DNA from 2 places in the Cytobacillus sp. GQ23 genome. Region 2 is predicted to be linked to the other one. Evidence: a T-box and tRNA genes for the amino acid it is inferred to sense, from the RefSeq annotation. Region 2 holds a T-box; the other holds one or more tRNA genes.

Region 1 (15,337 bases), on a different contig from region 2:
ATTGCCAGCCTTATAGAAATCCATGAACTTATAGTTCAATACACGCACAGCATCTGCAATCTTTGTAGCAAAATCAGTAAGCTCGCCAATACGGTTAGGCTTAAGAGTCTCAGCCACATACTCAAGAGAAGTATGATACATGTTCAATTCAAACTGACGATCATATTGCTCTTTAGTGAATTTGAACGTATACTTAGACATGTCCGCTGTACCAGGGAATGGGCAACCGTCGCCAAACGTGAAAGACCCATCCTTGTTTTCAACATAGTGGATATCTAAGAATGCTGGAGCTGCTTTGCAAGCACGTTCAACTGCTTCAATCAGCTCTGGTTGTGTCATAACCATAGATGTATCACCATCGAAATCCAAACAGGGCATTGTTTTCACAACGCATGTGCAAAGCACACTCCCTGTCCCGACTATATCTTCATCTCACATATACGATATATGAGAGCCTCGCACTTCCACTAAAAGAATTTCACTTCTAGTGTACTCTACTCGCTTATTCACCAAGTCGTCTTTCATACCTGGCTATGCTTTCGATAGTCTGTGAACCTTCCAACAAGAGTTGGCTTGGCATAGAGATTAGCATGGATAATTGTCATAGATAATCATCTAAAATATTTGATATATCACGATATAAATTATGAATACGACGTTCATCAACATCAAAGAATGAAATACGAAGCAAGTTAATATTATTAAACTCGCAATAATCATCCTTTAATTTGTCATTAGCCTGGATCCTCTTAAATTTAGCAATATTCTCTTCTTTATTCTTGCTATGTCTAAGTGGCCTAAAGTGTTGTTCACCATCGTATTCAATTAAGCAATGCAGCATATCATTTCTAAATACAGCAAAATCAAAGGGGAGATAATGTACATCACCCTTTAGATCATCGAATGTATATTGGCGCTGGTATGAAATATGATTCTTTTTGAGATAGTATTCAATAGCCTTTTCTCCATGACTCATTTTACAGTCAGGGCACCATTTGCCCTTAAGTAGATTATGAGGAGCCATAGAAAAGAAATGACCTTTATCACAGAACATATCTATATGAACATTGGCTTTATAATAATCAGAAACCATTATGCCATTGTTCAAATCTTCAATGATATGCCTATATTTCTCTTTGAAATCACCATAACGACCAGCGCAAAAAGGACACCAATCACCACGACTAAACAACTTATCAGCTGTCATCTCGAAGATGTGTCCATTAGTACATTTGATAGAGTATTTATGCTTTGCATTGACATAAGATTCAGACAAAAGAAAACCATCTTTTGAAAGAACAAAGTCTTTTAATCGTTGATATAAGACTGTTTTATCCATTATTCGCTTTGCCATAAAATCACCTCAAAAGTAATTTATATGACAATTATCTTTAGCTTCCCCTATTAGCATAATCATTAATGAGTCATTTCCTACTCAATACTAAACGCTGATTACACACCATGTAAATACATGTTCACGAGGTATCCCTGATTTTACAAGTCAGGGCTGCATGTCACCATGCAGGGAGCCAATATTACTTAGCTCCACCTTGAGCAATCGCATTAAAATCATGACAGCTCAAGATCACCATTCCATCAAAGCATCCTTTAGCAGCAGCTTCAACATAATTCTGTGGAGCAACCGCTTTAACCACACGAGATTGACCTTTAGTCATCTGAGGATTACGAGCAAGTGCAAGCGGGCCAGTGTAGATAGAAGTGCTATCTTTATCTACCATGAACACAGTACCAGCCTTTAATCCTTTGTCTGGATTCACGTAAAGCTTCCCATCTTTACGGATTTCATGCTTAGTACCACGAGACTTGTACGCTTCAAGAATGGCATAAGGATCCATTACTAAGAAACGATAGTTAGCTTCTACAGGAATAGCGCCAGCCTTCCATTGCTTGATTAGTTCTTGAAGTAATACCAATGCTTTCTCCTTTAAGTAAATGTCATTGTATGACTGCGGAGAATAGTGCAAGAATGTAGTCAATGTCGAAACAAGAGTAGATTCTAAAGCCTCTTCTTGTTCCTCAACTGATAAATCCTCCATCATCATTAGCTTTTCAAGACCAAGATATTGCTTGATAAGTTCAGGATCTTTAAGCATATCCTTCACACGATCAAGGTGCGGCTGCACAAGTTTGATCATAGTCTCAGCAGATAGCTTCATACCATGTACAAACTGATAAGGAAGATTCACATATAGTTTCTTGTATTTAGAAGGTGTGCCGAAAAGAGCAACACGATATTGTAAGGTTAAGCTATCAAGAATCTCTTCTAATGTATCAGGAGATGACTTGAAAGCAGACATAGGTATCACAATATCTTCAGAGAAGTATTTGCCAAGATTATAAACGTGAACACCATCCCCTTTGATAGCACCATTGAATAGACGTCCAATGCCATTCTGTGTCGGACGACCTGATTCCTGGTTGATCATCTTATGAACACGAGTATTCATAAAGAACTCTCCATCACCAGCAACCTGAGTGACATGATGATCAGCAGCGTCAAAGATACAGCCTTTCTTAGTCTCTTTGCCAAATGCTTTAAACATTCCTTGCTTCACAACAGAGTAAGTGTCCTCAACAACACGAACAGTTACATTTCCACCGCTGATCGTGATATCACCATTCTCATGTCTAGTGACATCCGTACCGAAGCGGATGAAGTTGAACTTAACAGAGTTAGATAATGTTAATCCAAAACGTTTCATGGCTTTAACATAATCAATCTTGTAGATAGTTTTGCCTTCTTCATCGACACCAGCAACCTTGGCGAAACCAAATGGATTCATGCCAACAGCATTCAATGCATCAACTGGATGTACGATATGTGAAGCTGTACCAACAACTTGAACTTGTCTTTCTTGAGAAGGGGAGCGGAAAGCATAAAGAACAGTACGTTCCACACCTTCATGGTCAATATACTTCATACCTTGCTTGATGATAGCTTGCTTTTTCTCAAGATCGCCTTCAGCATCACCATTCAAGTCAATGAAGAACACATGAGGTAACACATATGCATATACTTCACGAGTGACAATCTGTCCATCGATCATCTTCTTAGTTGTTACCATCTGTGGTGTAGCATCATTGAAAGGTGCAAGCATTTCAAATGCATAAGAACCTGACACTTCTTTGTAACCAGAGATCTTATCTTCACCTACAAGACCGAAGTCAGAGTAATTACGTTTTGATACAAGGTCATCACCAATAGTCTCAAGATCTGCTTGTGCAACAATCACACGGATATTCTTAATACGACGAAGCTTCTTAGGGAGCGGGTAAGTCTCAAGGAATTTCTTGAATACGTGAACACGATTCTTAGCAACACCAGCAAGCTCAACAGGATTCTCAATAATCTCCACTACATTCTTACCAGAAACAACCGCTTCGATTACAAGATCAGTTGTCTTAGGACCGATACCAGGGAAAGTGAAAAGCTTTTCGATTACTTGAGATACAGATTGGATTGGGTTGATTACGTTGATTGATTTAGACATGTGAAATGTCCTCCTTAGTTTATATTAGTTTAGTTTGATATAGTGGCAGCATAGGTTTAACGTCATCACATACCATTCGGACAGACCAGTGACAGAAGATTCAGACATTTATAGATACTATTGAAGTGCAGAGATACGACGAGACAACTCTTTCTTGTTAACACCTTTCACTTGCATAAGGTGAGAAAGAGCATCGACCATGACAGCAGAGCCTACCTTATCAGCAGCATAGCGATCAGCTTCCAGTTCAATATCCTGGACACGACCGGTGGCGGAGATAAGGGAACGTTTGATAGAGTTCATGTGATTCATAGAATCCAAATGACCAAGAACCACATGACCTTCTTCATGAGCAAGGATCGCTTGCTGAACATGATCAGGGAATGATAAGAAGTGCTCATCAATCACTATCTTCTTACTGCCATCAGTGAAGACCATAGCTGCAGCAATCTTTACGCCCATACTCTTCATGACACCAGTGTCACGCATTACAGGATATCCGTGAAGAACTTCCATCTCTTGCTTAGATAAACGACGATTACTCACTACAACCTGAACTGTCTTAACAGCCACCAATGCGCCATACGTTAGCAAACCAAATTTAACAAACTTATTCATGATATATTCCTCCAATGTAATTAAAATAAGACCTCACACTAAGTGGGCCGGCCAAAAGAAAAAGAAACCTACAGAAACGGTTACTATATAAATGAATAGAAAGAGAGACTACTTCTTAATACAGATAGCATATAGACGAAGCATTAGATAATAGAGAACCATAAGCAATAACTTACCTACTTCCTCTGCTATCTGAACATGACCCCTTAACACCTTCATCTAAGAACACCTCCATTACGCATATATAACAAACAGTAATTAATCACTTGTGCTGCCATATACAGAAAGCCATCATAGATCCCTATAGAAGAAGAGACTAACTCCTCATACTTCTTCATGATAGGCTTCAACTGAGACTGTACATGTTCATCACATTCTTGAACTACCTTAAACAGTAGAGAGAAAGCTTCATCCAAAACAGTCTCCTTTCTTGAACTAAGATACTCACCGATATTCCCAACAACACATTCAAGAGCGGCATCTACACCAACAGCACGCTTACGTTTAAAGATTCCTAACATCATAATCATCCTTTCGTTTTTTAATTAACACCTTATCTACTAATCACCCTAAGAAGAAAGGGACAAAATACAAGACAGCGGCTCCCAATACAGTAAGGGATCCTATCTTAGCCAGGAACACTAGATCTTCAACAGACTCCACATCAAGAGCCTTCCATAGTGTAGTGAATACCGTCTTACGAATTCCTTTTTCGATAGCGAATAACTTTGTCATGATTAAATTCCTCCAATAGTTTAGTGTATTTGCATATTCGACAGGCTCACACACGCACCCTTACACCTGGGGAAAACCCCAAATTGATACCACTGATTATGTGGAAATGTACGTGCCGGTGCCCCCTCTGGCTGTCCTGTGGCACGCACAGCAACCTTTGCAAGATTACCAAGGGTTTTACTGTACGAGACAGGAGCGGTCCAGAGAGGGGTGACGGTGAGCGTCAGGAGATGCCCTCCACAAGAAGGGGCCATATATAGGTGGGTGTATAGATGACCTCCTCTGGTGAAGGGCCCTCATAGAGAGCCTCTGAGTATTAGTGATTAGCACTATAGACTAGTAGTGTATTGATGCCTCCCATGATAAGGGAGACGATAGCGTATTTCTGATTACCTTCGCTGTCATACCCGGCAGGCATGCTGTAGATGTGTCCTTTCTGCGGGCAGTGGCCTAAGTATTCACCTGTAGATTTCACGATTTCGATTGTCATTTTCTATTCCTCCTAGTGGATTATTCGTGTTTATAGTAAGTTGACTCTATATGGACCCCTATCGGGGAAGACGCTGCCACTGTCACAAGCGAACAATGGAGCGGGTGAGTCTATTAATGTACGGATATAGACATCCTTCCTTTCAACGTCCTCCTGATACGTGGGTTGTCCACTAACCCCATCCAGGGCAGTATCAGTAGCGTGTAAAGATGAGCGGGTGTAAGAGATCCCTCCGTGCCACACCCACTACGGGACACGGAATCGTGCAAGGTTGTCATATCACCCCCTGATGCATACTGCCATCAGCATAGGGGTCTATATAAGGGAGTCCTATACACCTGCCGTTATCACAGGGGTGCTATATAGAAGCCCTTATATACAAAGCCCTCACCGGAGCGGGTTAGGCTACGATGATAGCGTAAGGAAGGATAGCACCGTATACAGTGGCATACAGTCCTACATAGGCTGCCACGAATAGGACAGCAGGCATAACCGCTACAGTAGCTACCGCTACACCCATGTCAGATAACATGGCTTTATAAGAAAGGGATTGCTCCTTCTTCTTCGTCATCGCATGAGCGGCTGCTATGATAAGGGCTGCTACCGCAGCACCCACTGCTAACGCAGTACCACATGATGCCGTGAATAGACCACCCACTACAGCAGATGTGGATCCTACAGCAATGGCTGCCTTCTGATGAGCAAGGGATGACACCTGACGCTTCATCCACTTGTATAGCTTGCTTTCCTTAACAGATGTAACAGTTGCCTTGATCGTTGATAATAGACCTTTCTTTTCCATAGTAGATTCCTCCTTAGTAATGTTAGATGTAATAGCTGCTACCGCAGCGCCTGCAGATGCAAGGGTGTTGTTAACAGTGGACTTGATAGTGCCCCATGCTGTGTTAGTACGGCTATCGCCCTGTTCCGTGATAGGGGTCGCTTTCTTATGCTGCGTGCACAACTTCTCACCTGCAGATGTTCCTACTGCACAACGGTGTACTGTTCCTTTCTTGTACTCACAGCGTGTTTGTCCTTCGAATGCTGGCTTGAACTTTGTCATGATCGTTCTCCTTTCATGCCGTGGCCTCCCAATTGGTGAGGGCTTACTGCGGCTACCGCCACTCGAGCGCCATACCCTGCTCGAGGGGGTGGGGCACCGAACGCCGTATAGGGCATCCAATACAATACCACGTACCCCTCGCAAAATTTTTTTATAAAAATTCGCCTATATAGGAAAAACTTAGGGAAAGTGCGGGCATGCTGAGAATAAGTAAAAAAAGAAAGAGGAGATGTACATGGAGAACAGGAAGCTCAGTGAAATTCCAATACCTGAAAGATTGAAAGGGAAATTGAAAGTGGAATATAGGGAGAGGGATCCCGAGTTTCATTACAACTTCTGGATGAAATTAGTCAGGGAACTGGAGCACGAAAGAAACTTCGTTAACACGTGGGTTCCTGAGGAGAAACTCCCAGATGAGATCTCTATGGTCCTGATTAGATCGATGGATTACTATAGAGAGAAAATTGAGCTGTACAAGAGGTATGCCCTTGAAAAAGGGGAAAAAAGAAAAGATGGAGAGCACTCGTGAAAGGGTGCTTTTTTATTTTTGTGCAAAATCTCTTCAATAAGTAATTTCCCCATGTTATACTATATCATGAAAGGCATTACAAAAAGGAGTGAGAGTTGTGGAAAACAAGTTTGCTGAAAAGATGCTGAAGATGGTCACGGATGATTTGGATGCAGTCCATGCAGAGATGAAGGAGCTGGACCGCTTGTACATCAACAAACAGAAACAGGTACGGCAACTCCAAAAGGCGAGAGCTGAACTAGAAGTGATGATGTCAACAGGGGAGACTCTCACAGTCTAGTATTTAGAAATGAATAGGGAGAGATGAGAAGATGAGCAAGCTAAACATAGAAAGAGTGATCAGAGCATTTAGTGCTATGCACATTTGTGGAATAAAACCGGATTCAAAAGATGTTCCGATGATTCATATACTCGAAGGCATTACAGACACACATCGACTGATATCAGAGAAAAACGATAATGTGAAAGCACTGGAAAAGAAATTGAGAGAAAAAGAGGAAGAAGCCGCTCGGTTAGCAGAAACCATGACAGGTTTCGAAGAAGTTCTGAATAAAGTCTACTCAGAGCAGGTAATCGAGGAATTCCTTACACGTATTGAAAAAGAAGAAGAGAGGCTGGACCGTCAATTTCAAGAAGATAGAAATAGAAGAAAAGAGACAGGAATATGACGGCGAACAAGCCATTCCCTTCTTATCCAAAGGCGCTAGACATTTGGGGGATCATCAAAGAGGTAGTCGGCTATGATGACAGTGACAATTGCATTTCAGATGTTAGTCTGTATTTAGAAATGGACATGACCGGATCATTCGTCATCGTGCATGGAGATGGCCGTAGACATCCCAAGGTTGATGGAATCAAACTGACTATTGAAGAAACGATAGAAATGTATAGAAAGATCGATGACCTGGTGGAGATTCCAAAAGCATTGTTGGCCTTACATGCGTGGATCAATCCTAACACAATGGTGGAATTCGATATCAAGATGGTCCCGATACTTAAGGAACAACCTTAGTAGAACATAGGGAGATACCTTACGAAAAAAATCTGGCGAGCGGGCTTCGCCTAATTGTTAGTGGACGCTTTGCCGCCGGCGGGCGTTTTTCTTGAAAGGAGAAAGAGATGAATGATTTAGAGAGACGGGTGCGCAGCATGGGAAGGAAACACTTCATGAAGTTTCGGAATACCAGTGCTGGCGTGACCGCTTACTTATTTGATGGTGTGACCAAGATCATCTTTGAGAACTGGCAGGAAGCAGAGAAGCATCTGCTTGAAAAGGAGGATGGAAAATGGAAAAGCCACCAGCAGGCGTAACACCGAAGTTTATAGTCCAGGAGGATCGTCTTGATAATCTGGATGCTGCCATCAGGAGATACCTGGAAGCACGCTGTGTAATCCCAGAGGAATGGGTCGAGGAAAGAAATGAGATCATTGAGGATTTAAGAAAGAGGACGTAACCCCATGGAACTGATTGATTATTATTTAGACCAAGTAGTGAAGGTGCATGGCGTGTACGTTCTTCAAGTAGATGAAGATATCACTGATGAAGAGAAGCACATGATCTGGGAACATTGGCAAGCGAGCAACATGCAGCAGCGATTGTTCATCATGCCTACCTCCTTCAGCTTTTCATTCATTGAACGCTATAGTCTTTACATTGCTTTGATGCTAGTAAGAGCAGGCAAGAGGATCTCAAGAGACAAATGGATCGGGGAAGCTTATCCAGAGGAGAAGCATAACCCATTTGTTACGGATACCATCACAAGAAAGTCCAAGGCGTCCTATCTGTATCTTAGCGAAGAAGGAGTCATGAGAAGGATGCCAGACCAGCACTCAGAGGCATTGTTTCATATGACGTTAGAGGATATGGAAGCAGAAGATTACGTCATGCTTCCGGATTAAGGAGAGAATCATGGAATTAGTAGCAGAGTATAGGCAGATAGATGAGCCGAGACGAGTGGAGCCGCTTCCTTATGAAACGGAGTGGGCAAGCTTTCATGAATCAAGAGAACGCACCATTAGCGTGTTTGCTGGCAGGGGAACAGGAAAAACGTATAACCTGGCGTTGAGAGCCGCACGATCAGAGCACGATTGCATTATCTTTGTGCAGCATAGTCATTCTATTAGAATGATGCTGGATTTGGTTGTAGAGCTGAGCCTTGAAGTAGTGGACGTTTCTACATCAAGACAAATGGCAAGAATTCAATACCCCAACGGAAGAAGAGTCTCAGTCGAAGCATTATCTCAGTTTACAAGCATTAGAGGCCGGAGGTTAAACGGGGAGTTAATGTTTGATGAATTTGATCATGTTCAATTTGAGTTCTTCATGACGAATGATCATGTTATTCCTTTTCTTCAGAGTGTTCGCCATATTGTATGCGTGGGGTCTCTTAAAGGATTTGAAGATTCACCAGGAAAGAGATGGTTCAAAGGCTCGGACACCAGGATCTTTGTAGATGCCAAGTCACAGCCGCCAACTCGAGGGCACATGAGATATGAGTACTTCCCGAGTGAGAAACGACTGGCACTTGAGAACCTGCCGCCGTTTAGTTACGAAATTTAAAGATAGTTCAAGAAATTTAAAGAAAACTATTGTAATGCATTTCATAATGTATTATATTATTAGTGGGTGGTTTATTTTTCCGATTTACAGTGTACATTCTTCCGAAATGTGCATCTCCTCGAAGCATTGATTGGTGCAGAAATGCACCCCTTTATATGGGCTTAGTTTAACGGTAGAACAGCGGTATCCAAAACCGCCAGTGTTGGTTCAACTCCAGCAGCCTGTGCCAATTTAGACGAGTTGAGATTAGTTTAGCCGAGATTGACCAGTAGCTCAGTCGGTAGAAGCATCGCACTGTTAATGCGAGGGTCGCAGGTTCGAGCCCTGCCTGGTCAGCCATATGTTCTTCTAGTGAATTGGTGTTACGCTCTGGATCGTCGTATGATGTCGCCAGAGAGGGGAGGTTCGATTCCTCAAGAGAACTTCTATTATGGGTTTGGTAAGCCCACCAACTGCCATGGTCAAAATGGCAGCTCCTTTCAGCAGAGGGGTTTGATCCTGTAATAAGGTTTTTCCCTCTGCAACCTTTGGTCCGAATAGCATATGGAGTTAATGCACATGCCTACCATGGAATGAGGTGCGAATCCTCATCGGACGAACTCGACGCTTATACTTAAACCCATTTATTTGTACGACACCTCCAACAAGGCAGGCACTCCCTGCCCTAAAGAACATGAGAGGGTTTTCACATCTCCTTACCTCTTGTGTTTTTTAGGGTGTGGGGTACACACTCAATCCCAATGATCAATACTTTCGCCAATTGAATGGGGGAAAGGCATCTTGCTCAGGCACAGCAAGGTGTCTTTTTTTATGGGAAAAATACTAGTTTTGTCGAATACTAGATTTCCTAATGTTTTTCATTGCAATGACTCTATCAATGTAGTAATATTATCCTTAGTTAGACAAACTATCCAAATGTATACATATGAGACATTTAAATTGGAGGAGAGTAAAAAATGGCGAAAGCAAAAACAGCAAAAGCAACCACGGTTTCAATGCCCCACTTAGTAGCAGTCGATATCGGGTTCGGACAATTAAAGTGGATGTCCAACAGCTTCCCTCAGGCGCAGGTAATTCCAAGTGCGGCCTTGGCAGGAGCAAAGGTGCCTACTAATAAGCTATTTGACTTTAACACTATCTCTCATGACAATCTAGTCGTCAGCACAGAGGAAGGAACATACTTCGTCGGAAAGAAAGCGTTGGATGTCCCAAGCAGCGGCAGCAAGAGAACACAAATACGGGATCGTGCCAGTGATCCAATCAGCCGGGTTCTATTCCATACAGGGATTGCTCTGGGTGTGCCTCATGAAAGCGGAGAGTATGATGTGGTGATCGTGACTGGACTTCCGAACGATGATTATGAGTTATCCATCCGAGACCATTTGGAATCATTTCTGAATAGATCATTCACCGTTTCATTTCACTTAAGCAGTGAAAGACAGATCACCAAGAAGATTAACGTGGTAGGAGTAGAGGTCATCCGTCAGCCGGAAGGCGCCGTTACTCATAATCAGTTTATCTTTGATCCGACAGACTTCTTAAAAGGATCAGTCAATGCCCGAAATATCCTGGGTGTCATCGACATTGGCCATTTCACTAGTGACTTCGCCTTGTTCCAGGAAGGGGTTATTGTAGAAGATTCCATGCTGAGTGGATCTGCAGTGGCCGTGACAGAAGTGTACAAGCGTTTAAAGAGAAAGCTCGTTGTTCACTTTGATGAGTTCGGCTATTCCTTCGAAGCGACAGACAAAGACCTGGACACGATCATTCGCACAGGGAAAGTCTTCTATGCCGGCAAGGACCATGATGTCTCCAAGCAAGTAGAGGAAGCATCCAGGGAAGTAGCCAAGACCGTCGCTAAAGCAGTCTTGGATGCATGGGGCAATGAAACCAACAGATTGGAAGCGATCATCCTGACAGGTGGCGGTGCCTATGTGTTTGCCGAATACCTAAAGGAAGAATTCGATGCCCGGAAGAAACAGGGATTCAACGTGATTGAAAACCCAGAGTTCAGCAATGTATTAGGCTTCTACATGTACGGATGCATTACACTGGTGGATAAGTTCCAGCCGGAAGAGATTCTTGCTACGTATGTGAATCATGTGTTTTTAGGTGATGGAAAATGACAATCGAAAAGATCCAAGCACGAATACGGGATGATGATGAAATCCTGAGAGAACACTTCTCGAGCATCAAAAAAAGTGATCATCCTTATGAAGTGAGAAGGCTTTTAGAGAAAGCGATACTTATTGAGCGAAAAGAGAAGGAAATACTCGAGGAAGTTCAAAAACAATCAGGGCAGGACTCTTAACAGGGTCCTGTCTTTTTTTATGCCTTCTGGCCGAGTTACAGTAATTTCCTGATACCTAGTAAAATAGAAGAAGGGAGATACCGCACCACCTCATCTAGCACCGACTGGTTTCTGGGGGATTGAGTTGGGTATCTCCCTATTTGTGTAGGAACGAAAGGGGAAAGAAAAAAGATGAGTACAGGACCAAAAACAGAAGCAGGATTGCAAGCTGTTTCTGTCAATGCGCAAGAACTTGATCACACTGCATGGACACAGAATCCGGCCGCTGTCCAGGCAATTGAGGTCGCTAAACGTCTACGGAATACCAAGCACGGCATGTATGCATCCGTTCCCATCATCTGCAAGGCAGAGGGATGCCCGTATGCAGACTCATGTGAACTTCAGCAAATGCAAATGGCACCTTACGGAGAAAAATGCCCAATGGAGATTGCAGCCATTGAAGATCTATTCAAAAGATACTGCAATGACATGAACATCAATCCAGAGGACCCACTGCAGCAAGTGGATGCCATCATGGTAAAGGAAGTCGTGGATATTGATATTTCCATGCTCCGATGCGATAAGAAGATGGCCATCAGTGCGGACTTTATCATCGACCAGGTAGTGAGTGTGGATGAAGAGGGGAATGCCATCAGCAGGCAGGAACTCCACCCGCTCACTGAATATAAAGAGAAGCTGCGTGCCCAGAAGTTCAAGACACTGAATCTCTTAAACTCGACACGTAAGGATAAAGAGGGATCCAAAACGACGGTTGTCTTCGATCCATCCGAACGAGCTGCTCAAATGCTTAAGATGCAGAAGGATATGATGAAGATCGAAGCAGATGAGGATGAGGCAGAGAAGGCCTATTACGAAAAGATGCAGCGCTTGAAGAACGGGTCAAACGACATCATTGATGTTGAACCGATTATGGAAGAGTAGGACGTGATCATGTGGTAGGACGATTCTTAGTTCCAGCTGCGATGAGGACTGGCTATAAGGCCGAACGTGCTTCCTTTTCACAGATGGGAGAACAGGTCAAAAAAGACAGGGACAACCTTAAAGGATGGGTAAAAGATAACTACGATCCAAGGCAGCCCTTATTTAAGAAAGACACAGAAGAAGGAAGAACCATCAATAATCTATATACAGGCTATAAGCTGGGCGGAAAAGGAAATCTGCTCGTGACTGGAAGTTTGCTAGGAGGGGGAACCATTTATGTAGCGAACCCCAATAACGTGAATCGAACAGTCCTGAACGGGCAGAATGCAAAGTTCCAGAGTGAGGAACAGGATATTGAATCCATGCAGTCCACTCGTGCAGATGGACAAGGGTATAAGGCAGCTATCGGTGCAGCTGCGTTAGAGAACCTTTCAGCATCAGGAGACCTGGTGTTTGCGATGCATAAGACCCGTCACAGCGGCCAGTTTTAATAAGGGGGAGCTGACATGGCCGGGACAGGAATAGAGCCAGTAAATGCACAAGGGAGAAGCGACAAGCTTCAGAAACAAAGCAAGACAGCCAAATACACTGGCAGAGCACTCAATTACGGATTCATTGGTGTGGATACGTATATGAGAGTGAAGGATGGAGAAGCCCTGCCCGTGGCAGCAGGAAAAGCGGTTCTAACAAACGCCGCCTTCTCGATGCTCCCGGGAGGCATCATTGGAGGGATGGCGGTTATGGGAGCCATGGCCGCTCCGGAAATCATGAACACCTTGAACCAGGCAGCAGGCAATCTAAATGCCAAGAAGCAGCAGTTCGGAGGAAACTTCCAGGAGTCGGAATCCCAGATGATGCTCATGCAACAGGGGATTGGGAAGATGCAGAATGCCAGGATGCAGGCCACTCGTTCCATGGCCAACCATGCCAGAGGAGCCCAGAAAGTCTATTAATAAAGGGGTGAGTACGTATGGCAGTCGCCGCTAACGAGCCCTATCGTAGAGTCTCTCAAGATAACGGAGTCTTTGATGGCGCTTTAATAGGTGCAGCCGTTGGAGCCGGAGGAGCAGGTGCTGGAATCTTCGGTGCCCGGTTAAGCTACAATGCGATTGATAGTAAAGCAGAATCGAAGACAACGGTGCTGGATGCCAAGATCGACAGAGCTACAAGTTCAAAAGAGAAACTATCTCAAAAAGGCGGTCGTGTATCTCCTGTTGATTCAGTCAAGCAATTTGCCGGTCAGAAGCAAATCAATGACATCAACGCTATTAGGCAATCAAAGTTAAGTCATCTTGATGAGAAAAACAATATGGCACGAAGCTATATCAACAACATTGAAGATGCTCATATCAGAAATCAGGCAGACACAGCCAGAAGAAGCTCTTTCGCCTCTGCCAGTGCTGATGTAAACGCACAATTTGACCAAAAGGTTAATGGCAGCAAAGGAAAGGCTTGGGTGGATGATGTGGAGGAAAAGCGTCAAAGAAACTTAAGCAAAAACATGAAGAAGAAACAAGATCGTTTGGATTCATTGCAAAGTGAACGAAATTCCTGGTCCGGTGAAGGCTTGCAAAAAAGAAAGAGCGCCCATGCATACAGCAAGATGGGTGGAGGCTGGAGAAAAGCCGGGATCATCGGAGCTACTGCCGTTGTTGGCGGAGGCGTCGGCATGATCGCAGATGGAATCCATAAATAGGAGGAATAAACATGTTAGCAAGTAATCAGCCATATCAGCGTGTAGATGATGGAGTTGGTGCAGGTTTTGTTGGTGGCGCCCTTGCTGGCGGAGCAGCTGCAGGAGCTGCACATAAGTGGGGAGCAAAGGGGCTAAGTGCTCTCAGTAATGTAAATAACAATACCGCACTTACAAGATCAATGGGCACCGATGGTGAATATGGTTCTAAATATAACAAGATAGCCCGTCAACACGAAGCGGCTGGCAATGGAATTCAAAAGGCGTCTTCTCTTCACAAAAAAGGATTCGCTGGTGGATGGAAAGGGAAAGCCGCTGCATACGGAGGTTCCGTTCTTGCAGGTGGATTGCTGGGTGCTGGGTTAGACGCCGCAAATGACTAAGGAGGGATTCTTATGGCAGTAGATAGCAATATGCCTTATAACCGTGTCAATGTCCAGGCGAATAATAATGACACAGTATGGAATGGGGCTGCCTGGGGTGCAGCTGCTGGTTTAGGAACTGCAGGTTTGGCATACGGGGCCACTATGCACGGTGCTCGGCACTTATCGGCACTTAATTACAAGGTAGCCGGAAATAAGACAGTTCGAGAGCAAATGAGAGCAGACAAACTCCAAACAAAAGGAAAACCATTCATGGGGTCTGCAGCTTTAGAGGGCATGCAAGAATACCGACTTGATAAGGCAGATGCCTTCAGTGGAAAAATGGGAAAGATTCAACAGTTTGGTGGATCTATGTTTGGAAGTAAAAAGAAAATGGCTGCATCAGCTGCAGTAGGCTTAATGGGCGGAATGCTTGCTGGTGCTGGCGTTGACCATGCGAAGTAGGTGGTTAAATGTTTTTGCAATCAAATAAAGCATTCACAAGAGTGATGAAGCACGCCCGGGATACAAACAGACGTGTGC
Region 2 (15,337 bases):
GCATGCCAAATGTGTTACTGGAAGCCCCAAGCACCTCGGAAGCTTGTGCAAGCAAAGATTCCTGTTCAGCGGATAAAACATGAGGCCTTTGAAGATTAATTTCTTCAAGTGAATGTTTATATAATTGGAGCTCATTTTTTTCCGTTAAAAAGCGTTCAATCTTCTTTTCATCTTCAGCAAGCAGCTCAGGAACAATATAGGCAAGTGCACTTGCAGCTTCAGAATACAAGTTTTTAATCTTATCATCCATTCCCTGATAAAATGAATTAGTTGTATCCTGGTCATAACGCATATGGGCATATGTATAAAGCTTCCCAAGGCGCGAAAGTAAATGATCCTGGAACTGAAGCGCTGTATATAATGTTTCAGCACTTTCCCCGAGCCTGCCCTGATACTTTCCTGCATCAGGAATCAGTTTCTGCACCTCACTATATTCCTTGTTCCACTCATCATCAGAAGGGAAAATATCCTCCAAACGCCAGGTATCTTCAGGTGAAATCTCACTTCTTGCCGGCAGTTTCTTAACAGCTGTTTCATTAGCCATACAATCATCCTCCATTCATAAATCCCATTACACTATCTTCTCTTTGAAGAAAAAAATTCCTGCTTTTTTAAAGTACAAAAGTGGAAGTCTTTGATTATTTTATGTTAATTTCATCTTTTTCATTTATGACCCAGTAAAATCCTTTGAGTGATGCCTTTGTAAAAATCCTCCTCTATTTGGATAATACGGGAGAAATAATCAGGATCAATGCTTAATGCGGTTTTTTCATACAAACCTTTTCCTGTATGCTTAACAATGTTTAAGCTAATAAGAACATTAAGGTATTCACTTATTGCCATGATTTCGGAGCCTTTTTGAACCAATGGGATTGACCTGATTTTTATATCGTTATTCTTTACCCTATTGCGAAAGGCAGAAATCATTTGCAGAAGTGAGAACGGCCTTTCTTTGCAGACTATATCCAAAAACAAATAACTCTGCCACTGTACTGGTGAGGTTTCGATAAATACAGAATGATGAACAGGAAGGCCAATCTCAGGCGGGAGGAACGCTGGAGCAATTGAGCGGGAGTATAAATCCTGAAGAAAATTATTTTTAACAGAACCATTATTTCGAGAAAGGGAATTCTTAATTTTCCGGACTTCCCTTTTCCACTCCTGTATATTTATATCTTTATTAAAATATGGGGCAAATAATATATCTGTTTCTGCTTTGAAAATAGGTTTTACATCATAATGCGCCCAGGCATTTCTGACAGTGAGGGGCTGGATATGGTGGATATTGATGAAAGACTTTGTAATGGGGCAAAAAGAGGGAATTACCCAATGCCCTGAAGGTGCTTGACGAAGGAACAGGTACTGAAAACCAGACAAAGAAATTTTTGTTTTGCCAATCCGCTTAATGCTTTTTCCTGCGAGTATCCAAATTGGAACGATACCTGCCTGAAAGTAAGCTTCTGTCCGCTTTATAAATAACTCCTCCGAAATACTGGAACATTGATATTCAAGAGCATATTGTACACCTTCATAACGGACAGCAATATCCGGTCTTTGTGAAATTTCCGGATAGTATGGTTCTAAAATTGGATTTAAACCTTTTTTCTCCAGCCACTGAAACAATAACACCTTTCCTGAAATATGATATTCTGATTCCCTTTCATACCTTTCCGGACATTCAGAACCCTTTCTGTGGCTGAAATGCGGAATTCTCTTTATTCCGATTTTCATAATTACTTTCTCTTTGCATTCCGGGCAGAAAAAGGTGTGTGATTCCCTGAAATGCTGTAAATCCTGGGTACTGTGTGAACCTGCTAGGCTTATTCGCACCCCTTTCTCTGTTGAGGCAACTAACAAATGATCATCTCCTTTCCTCCTTATTGTTCTATCAGTTATGGTTAAATTCCTTTTTTATCTGAGGTATTCTCTCAGTTTTTCTTATAGCTGCTATGTACAGTCCGCATACAAAAAAGCCGATTCCAAAAATGAAATCGACTTTCCTTTACTATTTAAAGTGTTTTCTAAGATTTTCAAAAACATCGTTTTCAATGATCAATTTACCATATTCCATTACACGGTGAATTGTTGTACTTGTTTCGTGCCCGTATTCAAGAAGAATGCTCAGCATGTTATCTATGTCATCCTCTTCAAAAAGCTCCTCAGGGAACTCTGCGAATAAATAATACTTCCCTTCAAAGGAATATAGCTTTGTGGTAATGGAATCAAGAATTGACCGCTTTGATAACGAAATAATGTCTTCAAAATCTCTAAATGATAATAGGAACTCAAGGTCACCCTCATATCCGCTGTCATTTGCATCTGATTTACGGAAATGATGATCAAGCATTTCCTCTATTTGTTCATCCACAGGCAAATCTTTCACTTTTTCATCCGGGACAGGAAGCTCAAACTTTTGACCATCCTTTGATAGCTGAGCTTTTGTCACAAGAACCTCCAACCCCTTATCCAATGCTTGAACCTGGATCCATAAAGGGCCTTCAACAAGAAATTCTTCCTCTTGATGGACTTCATCCATCATTTCCCAAAAGAGTTCCTCACTCCGTTCACGATTGTACCAAATCTCTTCACGGTCAAAGCCTCTTTCTTCTATATCAAGATAAGAAATATAAAATTTAACGGTATGATCATTAATACGTTCGATTTCCATGCAGCAACTCTCCCTTCTGGCTATGATTGAAGGGACTAAATACCCCCAGCAGTCATGTGTTATCCATTTACCCGTATATCATTTGGTTAATCCCCGATTAATTAAGGTAAAATGTATTTTGTACCTTGTACTTTTATTTTATGACAAATTGAGCATAAAGGGAATTAAAAAGTCATATGTTTAAAAAAACCGTTAAATGCCTATCTTGTCACAGTTGGTACATCTTATCTCATTGGCTTTACTAAATATTCTCTTATTATGTCCATTTTCCTTTTTCTTTTTCATATAATGGACAAAAAGACCTTCTTCTGTTAACAGAAAGAAGGCCTCTTAATTTTAAGTATTAATAATGCACTGGTTAATTAACCATACGCTGCGCTTCACGCAACTGGTAAGTACGGACTTTTCTTGGAAGGAAACGTCTTATTTCGTCCTCATTATATCCAACCTGCAAACGTTTTTCATCAAGAATAATTGGACGGCGGAGCAGCCCCGGGTTTTCCTTGATTAGCTCAAATAAATCTTGGAGAGGCATTGATTCAAGGTTTACATCAAGCTTTTGAAATGTCTTTGAGCGAGTTGAAATGATTTCATCTGTCCCATCTTCAGTCATTCGAAGAATTTCCTTAATTTCATCAATCGAGAGCGGTTCAGAAAAGATATTTCGTTCTTTATAAGCAATTTCATGCTCTTCCAACCATGATTTAGCTTTCCTGCAGGATGTACAACTTGGTGAAGTGTATAATGTGACCATTTTACAAATTCACACTCCTTAAATTTAGACATATATGAAACTATCAGAGATTATATTTGTTTAATCAACTATTTCTAGATTCTTCTAGATTAAAATAACTTTAATCAAGGAATTTATATTATTAATTATACACTAAACAGTTTCTATTTGGTATAACTTTTTATAAATATGATAAAAGTATTAAACATTCATTAAACAAATAGATTAAGAATTAAAATCTACTTAATAAGACGAATGAACAAGCAAAAAGTTTCATTTTTATATATATTTTTTGTTATAATTGCTTCCATAAAGTTTCTTAGGCCCAAGCCTAAGGGAAATATATATATGATTACATTAATGTTCATATTAAATTATTATATATATACCCCAGTTAATTTCAAATAAACCATTATGCTTATGAATATTTTCTCAATTAATTAATGAAAATGAAAACACAGCCATTTACATAAATGGCTGTGTTTTTCCAAATTCTTATAAATCCTCTAATACATCTGTCCCGCTTTTATTCTCTTCATAAGTCAGAACCTCATCTACTGGCTGATATGACTTCCCATAAAAATGTGAATCCTTATAAGTGTGAATCATTTCATATGTTTTCTTCATGGCCTCATAAATCATTTCTTCACTTTGATTCTCAGGGGACCAATAAAGAATTTCCATAGTATTGATCTCATTAGTCGCAAGAGAACGGCGGCTGTAACCAATTGATTGTGCGTGCTCAAACCCTTCTCTCTTATAGAACTTGAGCCTCTTCTCAGTATCAGTGTCTTCGTAATCAACCGGCTCAACTTCCAATATGATCGGTTTGCCTTTGTTTTTTAGTTTTTGAAGTAATTTATGGCCAAGTCCCTGTCCTCTGGATTCCTTCGAAACAAACAGATAATCAATAAACACAAAGTTATCCAGTTCAACATACATAAGTACATGATGTGGACCTTCATCTTTATGATAAATGTCTGACCGTTCCTTCAATAAGGTTTCCATATGTTCTCTTGATTTCATTTCTTCAATCGGGAAATATTGATTCAATTTTTCATACCAATGCATGGATCTTCTCCTTTTTTGCCCACAAACAACCTATTGTCTGCAGTGCTTGAATATTTATTCCAGCATGATAAGCTCCCAGCTTTCCTTTCCACTTACTATTATACTTAGACTGCTAATATTTCTATTCAGATTAAGTATTCGTGGAATTTCCCCTTTTAATACTTGAAAATTTCGAATAAAATAAGATTAGGGATGTTCACACACTAATCACAGGGAACTGTGAAAAGAAAGATGGGGATTTATCATGGTTGGCTACATAACTGATTTAACAATTGTTGCTCTGCTCATAATTGGATTTACTGCCTTATTAGGTGTACTGACTAATGGTATTGGAGAAAAAGTATTTGGCGGTAAAAATAAATCCGAATTCGTGGATCAATCTGCCAGGGTGCAGACTGGATGGAAAAGCGTAGGCGGAAAGAAAAAGCAGTAGCCTATGCCTTTATACTATGATACCGCATTCAAAAATAGTGTCAAATGATATGTAACTTAATGACTTGATAAACAAAGCCAGAAGGAGGCCAAATAAACGGCCTCTTTCTGGCTTTTTATGGTGTATAATCAACATTTGGTGTATATGAATTACCTGCATTCCATAAAAGGAATTCCTTAATTCCCTGTTCGTTCAGTGCCTTTATTTGAGCTTGCACCTCTGATTTTCCATAATTCTTATAATTTCCGGCTCCTAAATAAGAGGCTGTAAAGTCCTGAAGCCACGGTCTTGATACAGGCGGACTATCCAATTCTCCCAGCTTCGCTTTCTCAAGTTTAGCATATTCAGAAACAAGCTTATATGGCTCCAGATCTGGCTTTGCTATGCCAAAATAAGATGTCCAATGGCTTGGATAAATCATAGAAGAAATTACATCAACATGTTCTGAGATCTTGGAAAAATTTTGGCCAATTCCAGGTGCTTCAGGAAGGGTAGCCGTGTAGCCAAAGATATCAACCGAGACCTTTACACCATATGGCTCAAGCTGCTTCCTCGCGTACTCGACAAAGTCGGTAACTGCACTTACACGCTTTTGTACATTTTCAATCTTAAGATTTTCATATTCACCCATACTGTACTTCAAAGAGGTATCACGCTGTTCAAAACCTTCAGGAAAACGGACATAATCAAATTGAATTTCCTGAAATCCCATTTTTGCAGCTTCGATGGCAATTCCAATATTGTAATCCCAAACTTCTTTTAAGAATGGATTCACAAAGGATTCACCTCTGCCATTCTTCCATACAGAATTTCCTTCCTTATACGACCATTCAGGTTTTTTATTGGCCAGAACGGAATCCTTGAAAACGACAACCCGTGCAATCGGATAAATTTGCTTTTCTTCCATTTCTTTCAAAATGTTTTTTGGATCCTTTATGTAAGGCTTGCCGATATCATTATAGGATGAATCGTCTTCTGGAACATATGTAAGGTTGCCCCAATCATCCTTTATATCGATAACCATCGCATTTAAATCGGTGTCATCCATCAATTTCATTAATTTATTGAACTTCGCTCCCCCTGCTGAATGTCCGGTAACATAAATACCCCTTACAGCATCTGGATATTCAAAATGATAACCGGAATCAAATTGAAAACGGTTTACTTTTTCCGGAAGGGTTTTAACAAGGGAAACATGTTCCCTTTGAGGGTTTTGTCCTAATCCCTGATTTTCATGTTCTTTTGCCCCAACTGAATCGGCTGATACGGATAAAGCTGATACTAACATGAAGGCAGCAGCTAATTTTATTGACTTGTTCAAATGTTATGCCCCCTTTTCTTAGCAATCTATTGGTACCTACATTATAATTTTTTTTCAAAGAATTAAGTACTATCTTTATACTAAATTATCATTATAAGTATTCTTTAAACCAATTCTATTAAAAAAATCTCAAAATTGTGGTTAAAAAACCAAATTGACGGAAAAATATAAATAATTGAAAATTCTCATAGTAAAATTCCGGAAAATGTTGTATTATAAAGAAAATCACACATTAGTGAATAAAAGTGTTAAAGAGAAATTTCCAATCTATCTCAATATTTGATCGGGTTATTTACATCTTGGCAATTCCTTTATAGCTAACCTTTACTTTTCCAGGATGTAAAAAACGATCTCATTCGAGATCGTTTTTTGTTATTTGGCATATTTAGCTTTTAATTCTCTGTATTCTTTTTCAGAGCAATAAACAAAATGACCAGGAGTTATTTCACGCATTTCCATCTTTTCATCATCAGCGTAATTGTGAACTGATGGATCATAAGATTTTCTTCTGCGGGAACGCTCTGTTTCTGGATCTGGAAGCGGAATAGCTGACAGCAGTGATTGTGTATAAGGGTGCATAGGGTTATTGTATAAGTCTTCAGCTGGCGCAAGCTCAACCAGTTTACCAAAGTACATAACACCGATGCGGTCGCTGATGTATTTAACCATAGATAGGTCATGTGCGATAAACAGGTAGGTTAATCCTTTTTCACGCTGCAGCTTTTTCATCAGGTTTACTACCTGAGCCTGAATGGAAACGTCTAAAGCTGAAATTGGCTCATCGGCAATAATGAAATCAGGGTCAACTGCAAGCGCGCGGGCTATCCCGATACGCTGTCTCTGTCCTCCAGAGAATTCATGCGGGTAACGGTTAGCATGTTCTTTATTCAGACCGACAGTGTCCAAAAGTTCGTAAACCCTTTCCATACGTTCTTTTTTGCTTTTTGCCAAACCATGAATATCGATTCCTTCAGCAATAATATCAGCAACTGTCATACGCGGGTTTAAAGAAGCATAAGGATCCTGGAATATCATTTGCATTTTCCGATTAAACTTTTTCAGTTCTTTTGCAGATTTTTTGCCGTGAACATCTTCACCTTCAAAAAGCACCTGCCCATCGGTTGCATCGTATAATCTGATTATAGTCCGTCCAGTAGTTGATTTACCGCAGCCAGACTCACCAACTAATCCTAGGGTCTCTCCCTTGTAAATATCAAAAGTAATCCCGTCAACTGCTTTTACCATATTCGGACGGCCAACGTTAAAATGCTGCTTTAAGTTCTTAATCTCAAGTAACTTTTCCGCCATTATTATTTCCCCTCCTTCACTAATACAGGCTTATCAAAAGTGGAGGATAGCTGGCGCATACGTTTTTTAACTGCTTCTGGCGGCTCAACCTTTGGTGCATCCGGGTGAAGAAGCCATGTTTTGGCATAATGTGTTTCTGAGATTTGGAACATTGGCGGCTCTTCTTCAAAGTCAATTGCAAGTGCATATTTATTTCTGGGAGCAAATGCGTCTCCTTTTGGAGGATTTGTCAGATCCGGTGGTGTTCCTGGAATTGCAGCTAAATCGGCTTTCTCATCGTTTTCTAAACTTGGCATGGATGCAAGCAATCCCCATGTATAAGGATGACGGGGATCATAGAAAATTTCATCTACTGTACCCATTTCAACAATCTGCCCGGCATACATTACCGCTACTCTGTCAGCAACATTTGCAACGACACCCAGATCATGTGTGATAAAGATAATGGACGTATCCATTTTATTTTGCAGATCTTTCATAAGCTCCAGGATTTGCGCCTGAATGGTAACATCAAGTGCTGTTGTCGGCTCATCCGCGATAAGCAGTTTGGGATTGGCTGCAAGAGCAATCGCAATCATCGCACGCTGCCTCATACCTCCGGAAAATTCATGAGGATATTGATCTACCCTTTTCTCAGGTATCGGAATACCTACAAGTCTCAGTAATTCAATTGCTCTGTTTTTGGCATCAGACTTAGACATATTCTGATGTTTAATCAGCACTTCCATTATCTGTGTTCCAACTCTCATTGTTGGATTTAATGAAGTCATTGGATCCTGGAAGATCATACTGATTTCTTTACCACGGATCTTTTCCATTTGTTTTTCTGTTTTTGGGACGATGTCGTCACCACTCAACAGAATCTGTCCGCCAGTAATACGGCCCGGCGGCATAGGTATTAGCTTCATAATAGACTGGGAAGTAACACTTTTTCCTGACCCAGATTCGCCAACAATCGCTAGCGTCTCTCCCTTATGAAGGTCAAAGCTGACTCCGCGGACTGCTTTTACTGTACCTCCATATGTTTGGAATGAGACTTCTAAATTTTTAACTTCAAGCAATTTTTCCATGTTCTCACTCCTTATTTACGCATTCTAGGATCTAGAGCATCACGCAAACCGTCGCCAACCACGTTAAATGCAAAGATCGTTAAGCAGATAAATATTGCAGGGAAGAATAAGCGCCATGGGTAGTAACGCATAGCCGCAAGTCCATCATTAGCCATCGTTCCCCAGCTCGCAATCGGCGGTGTTAATCCCAGACCAATAAAGCTTAGGAATGCTTCTGTAAAAATGGCCGAAGGGATTGTAAGAGTCATTGTGACTAAAATAGGTCCCATTGAATTTGGAATTAAGTGTTTACCCATAATCCTGCTTGTATTGGCACCAAGCGTTTTGGCAGCCAGGACATATTCCTGATTTTTAAGAGATAACACCTGTCCACGGACGATACGCGACATATTGATCCACCCAGTGATGGACATGGCAATAATCATAGTCGACAATCCCTGCCCAAGTACAACCATTAACAAGATTACTAATAATAGATAAGGTACACCATATAAAATATCGGCAAAGCGCATCATACCTTCATCTGTGCGTCCGCCTTTATAACCGGCAATACCGCCCCAAAGTACACCAATAATCAAATCAATTACTGCTGCAGCAACTCCAATGAAAATAGAAATTCTTGCACCTTCCCAAGTACGGGCAAACATATCGCGGCCAAGATCATCCGTACCAAACCAGTGTTCTGATGAAGGTGGCTGATTTTTATTTCCAAGATCATTTGATGCATAATCATATGGAGTCATATATGGTCCAAAGATTGCCATGAAGATCAGCAGAGCTAATAATACTAATCCAAACAGGGCAAGCTTGTTTTTTCGAAATCGGATAAATACATCTTTCCAAAATGAAAGACTTGGTTTTGAAATTTTCTCAGCTTCGCCGAGCTGTGTCCCGACTATCTTAAATTTATCTTTCGAAATCTGCATAATTACTCTCCTTTCTTCCCGCCGGCAAGTTTGATGCGTGGGTCGATGATTCCGTATGCAATGTCAACAAGGAGAATAGATACAAGCAACAGAATACTGTAGAAAACGGTTACACCCATAATTACCGTATAGTCACGATTGTTGATACTAGTTACAAAGTGTGCACCAAGTCCAGGAATCCCGAAAATTCTTTCAATTACGAAGCTTCCTGTTAATATACCTGCAGTTAATGGCCCCATATATGTTACCACTGGTAATAGGGCATTACGGATTGCATGTTTTACAGTAATTACTCCCCTGCTTAAACCTTTTGATTTAGCAGTCTTAATATAATCATTCGCCAGAACTTCAAGCATGCTTGAACGGGTTAACCTCGCGATAAACGCCATTGGTGTTGAAGCCAACGCAATGGCTGGCAGGACGCTGTGCATGAAAGATTCCCAACGTGCTACAGGAAAGATACCCATTTTTATTGCCAGGAAATATTGCAGGAATGACGCCATGATAAAAGAAGGTACAGAGATGCCTAATACAGCTACAATCATAGCTGTGTAATCCGGCCATCTATTGTGTTTTAATGCTGCAACAATTCCTAAAAGAACTCCTACTGCAACGGCAATAAAGATGGCTTCCATCCCAAGAAGAAATGAGACAGGGAAACCTTCATTGATTAAGTCGTTAACAGTCTGGCTTTTATATTTAAAAGACGGGCCGAAATCCCAATTTACTATACGAACAAGATATTCCCAATATTGTGCATACCAAGGCTTGTCCAAGCCAAAATGAGCATTCAGGTTAGCTTCAATTTCGGGAGGAAGTTTTTTCTCAGATGCAAAAGGGTTTCCGGGTGCAATGCGCATAAAGAAAAATGTTGCTGTTACAATCATCCATAGTGACAGGATCATGTAGAGCAAGCGTTTTCCAATATATTTCGCCATTGTCAAACACCTCCATTTTATTACAATGCCTTAATCAGAAACGAAGGTATATGGGATTGAGAATCCCATATACCTTTCGTAAAGTTAGCTATTTTTATTCGAAGTGTGCCCACTTATACTGGACATCACCTAGACCGGATACTGCAACATCTTTTAGGTTCTCAGCCTGTACCCAGTTGTTAGTATAGAAATAGACTGGAGCTACTGGCATATCTTCCATGAAGATTGCTTCAGCATCTTTCAGTAACTGCTGGCGCGCTTCAGGGTCAGTTTCTGTTGCAGATTTAGCAAGCAGATCCTGGAACTCTTTGCTTTCCCATCCAGTATTGTTGTTTCCGCCATCAGCGTCACGGTACATTTCTAAGAAGTTGATTGCATCATTAAAGTCACCCAACCAGCCCATACGTGCTACTTGGTAATCCATTTGGTTTACGTTATCAAGGAATACGTTCCATTCAGCGTTATCAAGTGTTACTTCAACACCTAGATTTTGCTTCCACATATCCTGGATTGCCTGTGCAATCTTTTGGTGCGCCTCAGAAGTGTTATAAGAAAGAGTTACAGCTGGAAGTTCAGATGCATCTTTCATTCCAAGTTCTTCAAGACCTTTTTGTAAATATTCTTTAGCTTTTTCTACATCATTATCAGGGAAATAACCCTTTTCGTTTTCTTCAAACATTGATGGTGGAACAATTGCCATTGCAGGAAGCTGCTCACCCTGAAGGATGTTATCAATAAGCTCCTGACGGTTGATAGCATGTGCAAATGCCTTACGGATATTGACATTATTAAATGGTTCTACAGTTGTATTAAACTTGTAATTGTAAATACCTGCGATTGGTTGAGTAACTAAGCGGCCTTCCTCTTTAAGAGCCTGCATAGCGTCAGTTGGAAGGGCACCTGTTGGAGCTCCAGCCCAATCTAGTTCGCCGTTATCAAACATAGATAATTCAGTGTTAGGATCATTGATCATAATCATTTCAATGCTGTCCAGCTTAACTGTTTCAGCATCCCAATATGTTTCGCTCTTTTCAAGAACAATCTTGTCACTGTGAGCCCATTCAACTAAATGGAAAGGACCGTTAGTAGTGAAATTATCACCAGCGTCTGTTGCCCAATCTGGGTTAGCTTCAGCAATCTTGCTGTTAACTGGAAGATAAGTATAGAAAGCAGTTAATTCTTCAAAATATGGTGTTGGGTTTACTAATTTAACTTCTAAAGTTTTTTCATCGACAGCTTTAACACCAACAGCATCCTTTTCACCTTTGCCTGAGTTGAATGCTTCTGCACCTTCGATGTAGTAAAGCTGGTATGCATAAGTTGAGTTATTTGCAGGATCTAATGCCCATTTCCAAGCATATTCAAAGTCATTAGCGGTTACAGGATCACCATTTGACCATTCCGCATCGCGAATTGTGAATGTATAAGTTTTTCCGTCTTCAGAGACTTTAATGTCTTCTGCCATTGCTTTTTCAGGCTTACCATCTTGATTGATGCGAGTAAGACCTTCTAAAACGTTACGAAGTACAGTTCCAGAAGTTGAATCTTCTGCAAGTCCTGGATTTAAAGATGGTGGTTCAGTGTTGATATTTACTCTTAGCTCCTGCGGCACATCAGACTTTCCGCTGTCATCTCCGCCTTTTTTGTCGCCGTCAGCATTGTCTCCGCCGCCGCTGCACGCAGCAAGGAACATACTTAGCACAAGCAACATGCTAAAAAAGATCGATAATCTTTTGTTCACGGTATTAACCCCCTATTAATTTCCTCAAACAGTCTCTTTACCATTTGCCTATCATAAAAAACACAACTGTGCGCTCCAGATATATTGCTTAAATAGTCTGTTAATTAAATTTAAAAAATTTGCAGACTATTTAAAAGGCAACAAAAAAAGCAAGTTTATATTCTCTTAAAGATAGATTATCCCTATATTCTGATAATTCAGATTAAAAAGAGTAATCTATAATATGTAAGCAATAAACTTACTCAATATGCACTATATTCCTGAAACCTAGAATGATATAGTTTTGTTTTAAATGTAACAAATTCGTAAAGATTATGTTTGTTACGTTTATTATAAATAGTTTAAAAACTTATTGCAAGTGGCTTTTTGTACGTGCAATCCGCTCTGGTATGACATTTTTCGTCAAAAAGTCTTATAAATTAAGATTTTTGCGATAATAAAAAAATTTTTCTTTTTAATATATTTTACTATTTTACTAGGAGTTTCCACCCACATTTTGGTAAAATGCATTCTCAAAACAATGTAGATGAATGACCTTTAATTGCTTTTTATTTACTTGCTTTTTGTATCCGGATAGTTTATTTTATTATATAATAAAATTAAATTAAATTATTTGTCGGCGATGAAAAAAGAGTAGTACATTTACCGAGGGTTCAGCAGAGAGCCTGTGGAAGGTGCAAACAGGCAGCCCGGTAGATCGAATGGACTTTTGAGCCTCTGAATTTCTCAGGCGCTTCCCTGCGTTATCGGGGACCTATGCATTTTCTGCATAGGGCAGAGTGACTCAGTATTTGAGTAATTAGGGTGGCAACGCGGACCATTCGTCCCTATTTTATAGGGATGAATGGTTCTTTTTTATGCTTTTTTATGATTACAGGAAGCATTCCCATCCTTCAGCGCCTGACTGCTCATGAATTTTTGTGCCGATTAAAGGAGGAAAAACATGAAAACTATATTTTCCGGCATCCAGCCAAGCGGTACTATTACCCTAGGCAATTACATTGGTGCCATGAAACAATTTGTTGAACTGCAGAATGACTACAACTGTTATTTTTGTATTGTTGATCAGCACGCAATTACTGTTCCGCAGGACAGACTGGAATTGAGAAGGAACATTCGAAGTCTTGCTGCCTTATATTTGGCTGTTGGAATCGATCCTGATAAATCCACCCTATTCATTCAGTCGGAAGTTCCAGCCCATGCCCAGGCAGGCTGGATGATGCAATGTGTTTCTTACATCGGTGAACTTGAGCGCATGACTCAATTCAAAGACAAATCAGAAGGCAAGGATGCGGTTTCTGCAGGATTGCTGACCTATCCTCCTTTGATGGCTGCAGATATCCTTCTATATAATACTGACTTGGTTCCGGTTGGAGAGGATCAAAAACAGCACCTGGAATTAACCCGTGATCTTGCTGAAAGATTCAATAAAAAGTACAATGATATTTTCACTATTCCAGATGTAAGAATCGCCCAGGAAGGTGCAAGGGTAATGTCACTTCAGGATCCATTAAAGAAGATGAGCAAATCTGATCTCAATAAAAAGGCGTTTATTTCTTTATTAGATGACCCAAAACAAATCGAAAAGAAAATAAAAAGCGCCGTAACAGATTCTGAAGGCATTGTTAAGTATGATAAGGAAAACAAACCAGGAGTATCAAATCTCCTTTCCATTAATTCAATCCTTTCAGGGAAAACTATTGCGGAAATCGAAAGAGAATACGAAGGCAAAGGATACGGGGATTTTAAAGCCGGCCTGTCTGATATTATTATTGGGGCACTTAAGCCTATTCAGGATAGATATTATGCGCTAATGGAATCAGAAGAACTTGATCTTGTACTTGATCAAGGAGCAGAAAAAGCTAATAGAGCCGCAAATAAAATGATTAAAAAAATGGAAAACGCCATGGGACTTGGCCGAAAAAGAAAATAAAAAAAACAGCCTCGGGCTGTTTTTTTTAATTTACTTTTGGACCATGCTCCATTTCCCACAACTTCTCGAAAAATGGCTGTCCTTTAATTAAATTTTCACAGAACTTTTCATGTTTACTTGACCAGCCGTATTTACTTTCATCAAATAATTCATACCAGGCTTCCTCAAAATTCATTGATTGGATTTTCTTATAGCGCTCAGGACTCCACTCCGTATACCAATAACGGATTTCAGCATCATTTTTAGAGGAATGAAGCTGGTCCAGCGCCATAAACAGCAGCTGTTTAAGCTGCCTTTCTTTCCTTGTCAAACCTGCCATCAAATCCGGAGACGGGGAAAGAATATGGAATTCCTTCAAAGCGGTTTGATCATTAAAAGAGTAATTTGCCGTTTCCTGATTTTCAAGCATTTCATATGCAAGCTGCTCCTGCCTTGGTATTAGCCTGCTTTTTCTGATAGGGATGTTGTAGCCGATTGTATCTACAGCCAATATGCCTGTCCCATCTGATACAACAAAACAATATTCCAATTGAATGCGTTCATGATTTTTCCTTAAGTAAGCTTTTTGATAAATGTCATCCAGCAGTTGTTGTGGCAGCTCAGAAAGATCATTTTCGATGTAATTAAAAAGCACCGGGTCAATCTTCAGCAGAGGGACCTGATCTAGCAGTTCTACACCATCATCTTTTCTCCATTCATGAAAATGGCATACATTGTATCCATTTTCTTCTCCTTCAAACCAATTCACCCAAACATCATGAAGATACAACATTTTTCAACCCCCACTTCAACAAACTATTTGTCACTCAGTATGGGCATCAAGCAGTAAATTTATTCCTATATTGCACTTGCAATCCATTTTTTGTAATAACCATTCTTTATAATTAATGAAATGCCCTTTATTCACCCTCGTTTGAATGGGGTATATAAATGCTCATGGTTATAATAATGATTCCGGCCGGAAGCAAATAGCATTCTGGACGATGGGTGATAAAATTTATATATTCTTTGAATGTATGTCCAGTTGTAAGCAGGTTTAAATACCCTATGACACTGACTCCTCCTGAAACAGCGACTCCAAACCCTGTTAGAAGCCAAAATGCCCTAAATAACATGTTCTTTTCTATACTTGTGAGTCATAAAAGTTTTTACTGCTGCCATAAACACACTCCCAGTCCCTGTTTTTACAAGTATA

The links. The T-box of region 2 lies ahead of trpS (tryptophan--tRNA ligase). A T-box ahead of a tRNA ligase gene usually reads a tRNA of that ligase, here a tRNA-Trp.
Region 1: it encodes a tRNA-Trp, which carries the amino acid that the T-box ahead of trpS (tryptophan--tRNA ligase) is inferred to sense. The anticodon was not compared.

The regions. Positions count from the first base shown of each region.
Region 1 is NZ_JCAXER010000004.1:137,829-153,165, forward strand. It holds gene AC6CHU_RS05105 (hypothetical protein) at 1-201, opposite strand, end outside; gene AC6CHU_RS05110 (hypothetical protein) at 602-1,354, opposite strand; gene AC6CHU_RS05115 (RNA dependent RNA polymerase) at 1,536-3,512, opposite strand; gene AC6CHU_RS05120 (hypothetical protein) at 3,630-4,130, opposite strand; gene AC6CHU_RS05125 (hypothetical protein) at 4,346-4,651, opposite strand; gene AC6CHU_RS05130 (hypothetical protein) at 4,695-4,865, opposite strand; gene AC6CHU_RS05135 (hypothetical protein) at 5,182-5,355, opposite strand; gene AC6CHU_RS05140 (hypothetical protein) at 5,756-6,418, opposite strand; gene AC6CHU_RS05145 (hypothetical protein) at 6,654-6,947, shown strand; gene AC6CHU_RS05150 (hypothetical protein) at 7,045-7,227, shown strand; gene AC6CHU_RS05155 (hypothetical protein) at 7,259-7,615, shown strand; gene AC6CHU_RS05160 (hypothetical protein) at 7,612-7,959, shown strand; gene AC6CHU_RS05165 (hypothetical protein) at 8,067-8,258, shown strand; gene AC6CHU_RS05170 (hypothetical protein) at 8,234-8,401, shown strand; gene AC6CHU_RS05175 (hypothetical protein) at 8,406-8,846, shown strand; gene AC6CHU_RS05180 (hypothetical protein) at 8,857-9,507, shown strand; tRNA gene AC6CHU_RS05185 (tRNA-Trp) at 9,663-9,736, shown strand; tRNA gene AC6CHU_RS05190 (tRNA-Asn) at 9,770-9,846, shown strand; gene AC6CHU_RS05195 (ParM/StbA family protein) at 10,464-11,633, shown strand; gene AC6CHU_RS05200 (hypothetical protein) at 11,630-11,818, shown strand; gene AC6CHU_RS05205 (hypothetical protein) at 11,990-12,739, shown strand; gene AC6CHU_RS05210 (hypothetical protein) at 12,751-13,230, shown strand; gene AC6CHU_RS05215 (hypothetical protein) at 13,246-13,692, shown strand; gene AC6CHU_RS05220 (hypothetical protein) at 13,710-14,435, shown strand; gene AC6CHU_RS05225 (hypothetical protein) at 14,447-14,815, shown strand; gene AC6CHU_RS05230 (hypothetical protein) at 14,828-15,259, shown strand; gene AC6CHU_RS05235 (hypothetical protein) at 15,268-15,337, shown strand, end outside.
Region 2 is NZ_JCAXER010000014.1:91,836-107,172, forward strand. It holds gene pepF (oligoendopeptidase F) at 1-544, opposite strand, end outside; gene AC6CHU_RS13365 (competence protein CoiA) at 664-1,830, opposite strand; gene mecA (adaptor protein MecA) at 2,006-2,668, opposite strand; gene spxA (transcriptional regulator SpxA) at 3,027-3,422, opposite strand; gene AC6CHU_RS13380 (GNAT family N-acetyltransferase) at 3,897-4,472, opposite strand; gene AC6CHU_RS13385 (hypothetical protein) at 4,717-4,905, shown strand; gene AC6CHU_RS13390 (putative glycoside hydrolase) at 5,021-6,193, opposite strand; gene AC6CHU_RS13395 (ABC transporter ATP-binding protein) at 6,599-7,534, opposite strand; gene AC6CHU_RS13400 (ABC transporter ATP-binding protein) at 7,537-8,604, opposite strand; gene AC6CHU_RS13405 (ABC transporter permease) at 8,616-9,533, opposite strand; gene AC6CHU_RS13410 (ABC transporter permease) at 9,533-10,468, opposite strand; gene AC6CHU_RS13415 (peptide ABC transporter substrate-binding protein) at 10,563-12,209, opposite strand; T-box leader at 12,823-13,041, shown strand; gene trpS (tryptophan--tRNA ligase) at 13,153-14,142, shown strand; gene AC6CHU_RS13425 (YjbA family protein) at 14,168-14,914, opposite strand; gene AC6CHU_RS13430 (YuzI family membrane protein) at 15,042-15,257, opposite strand.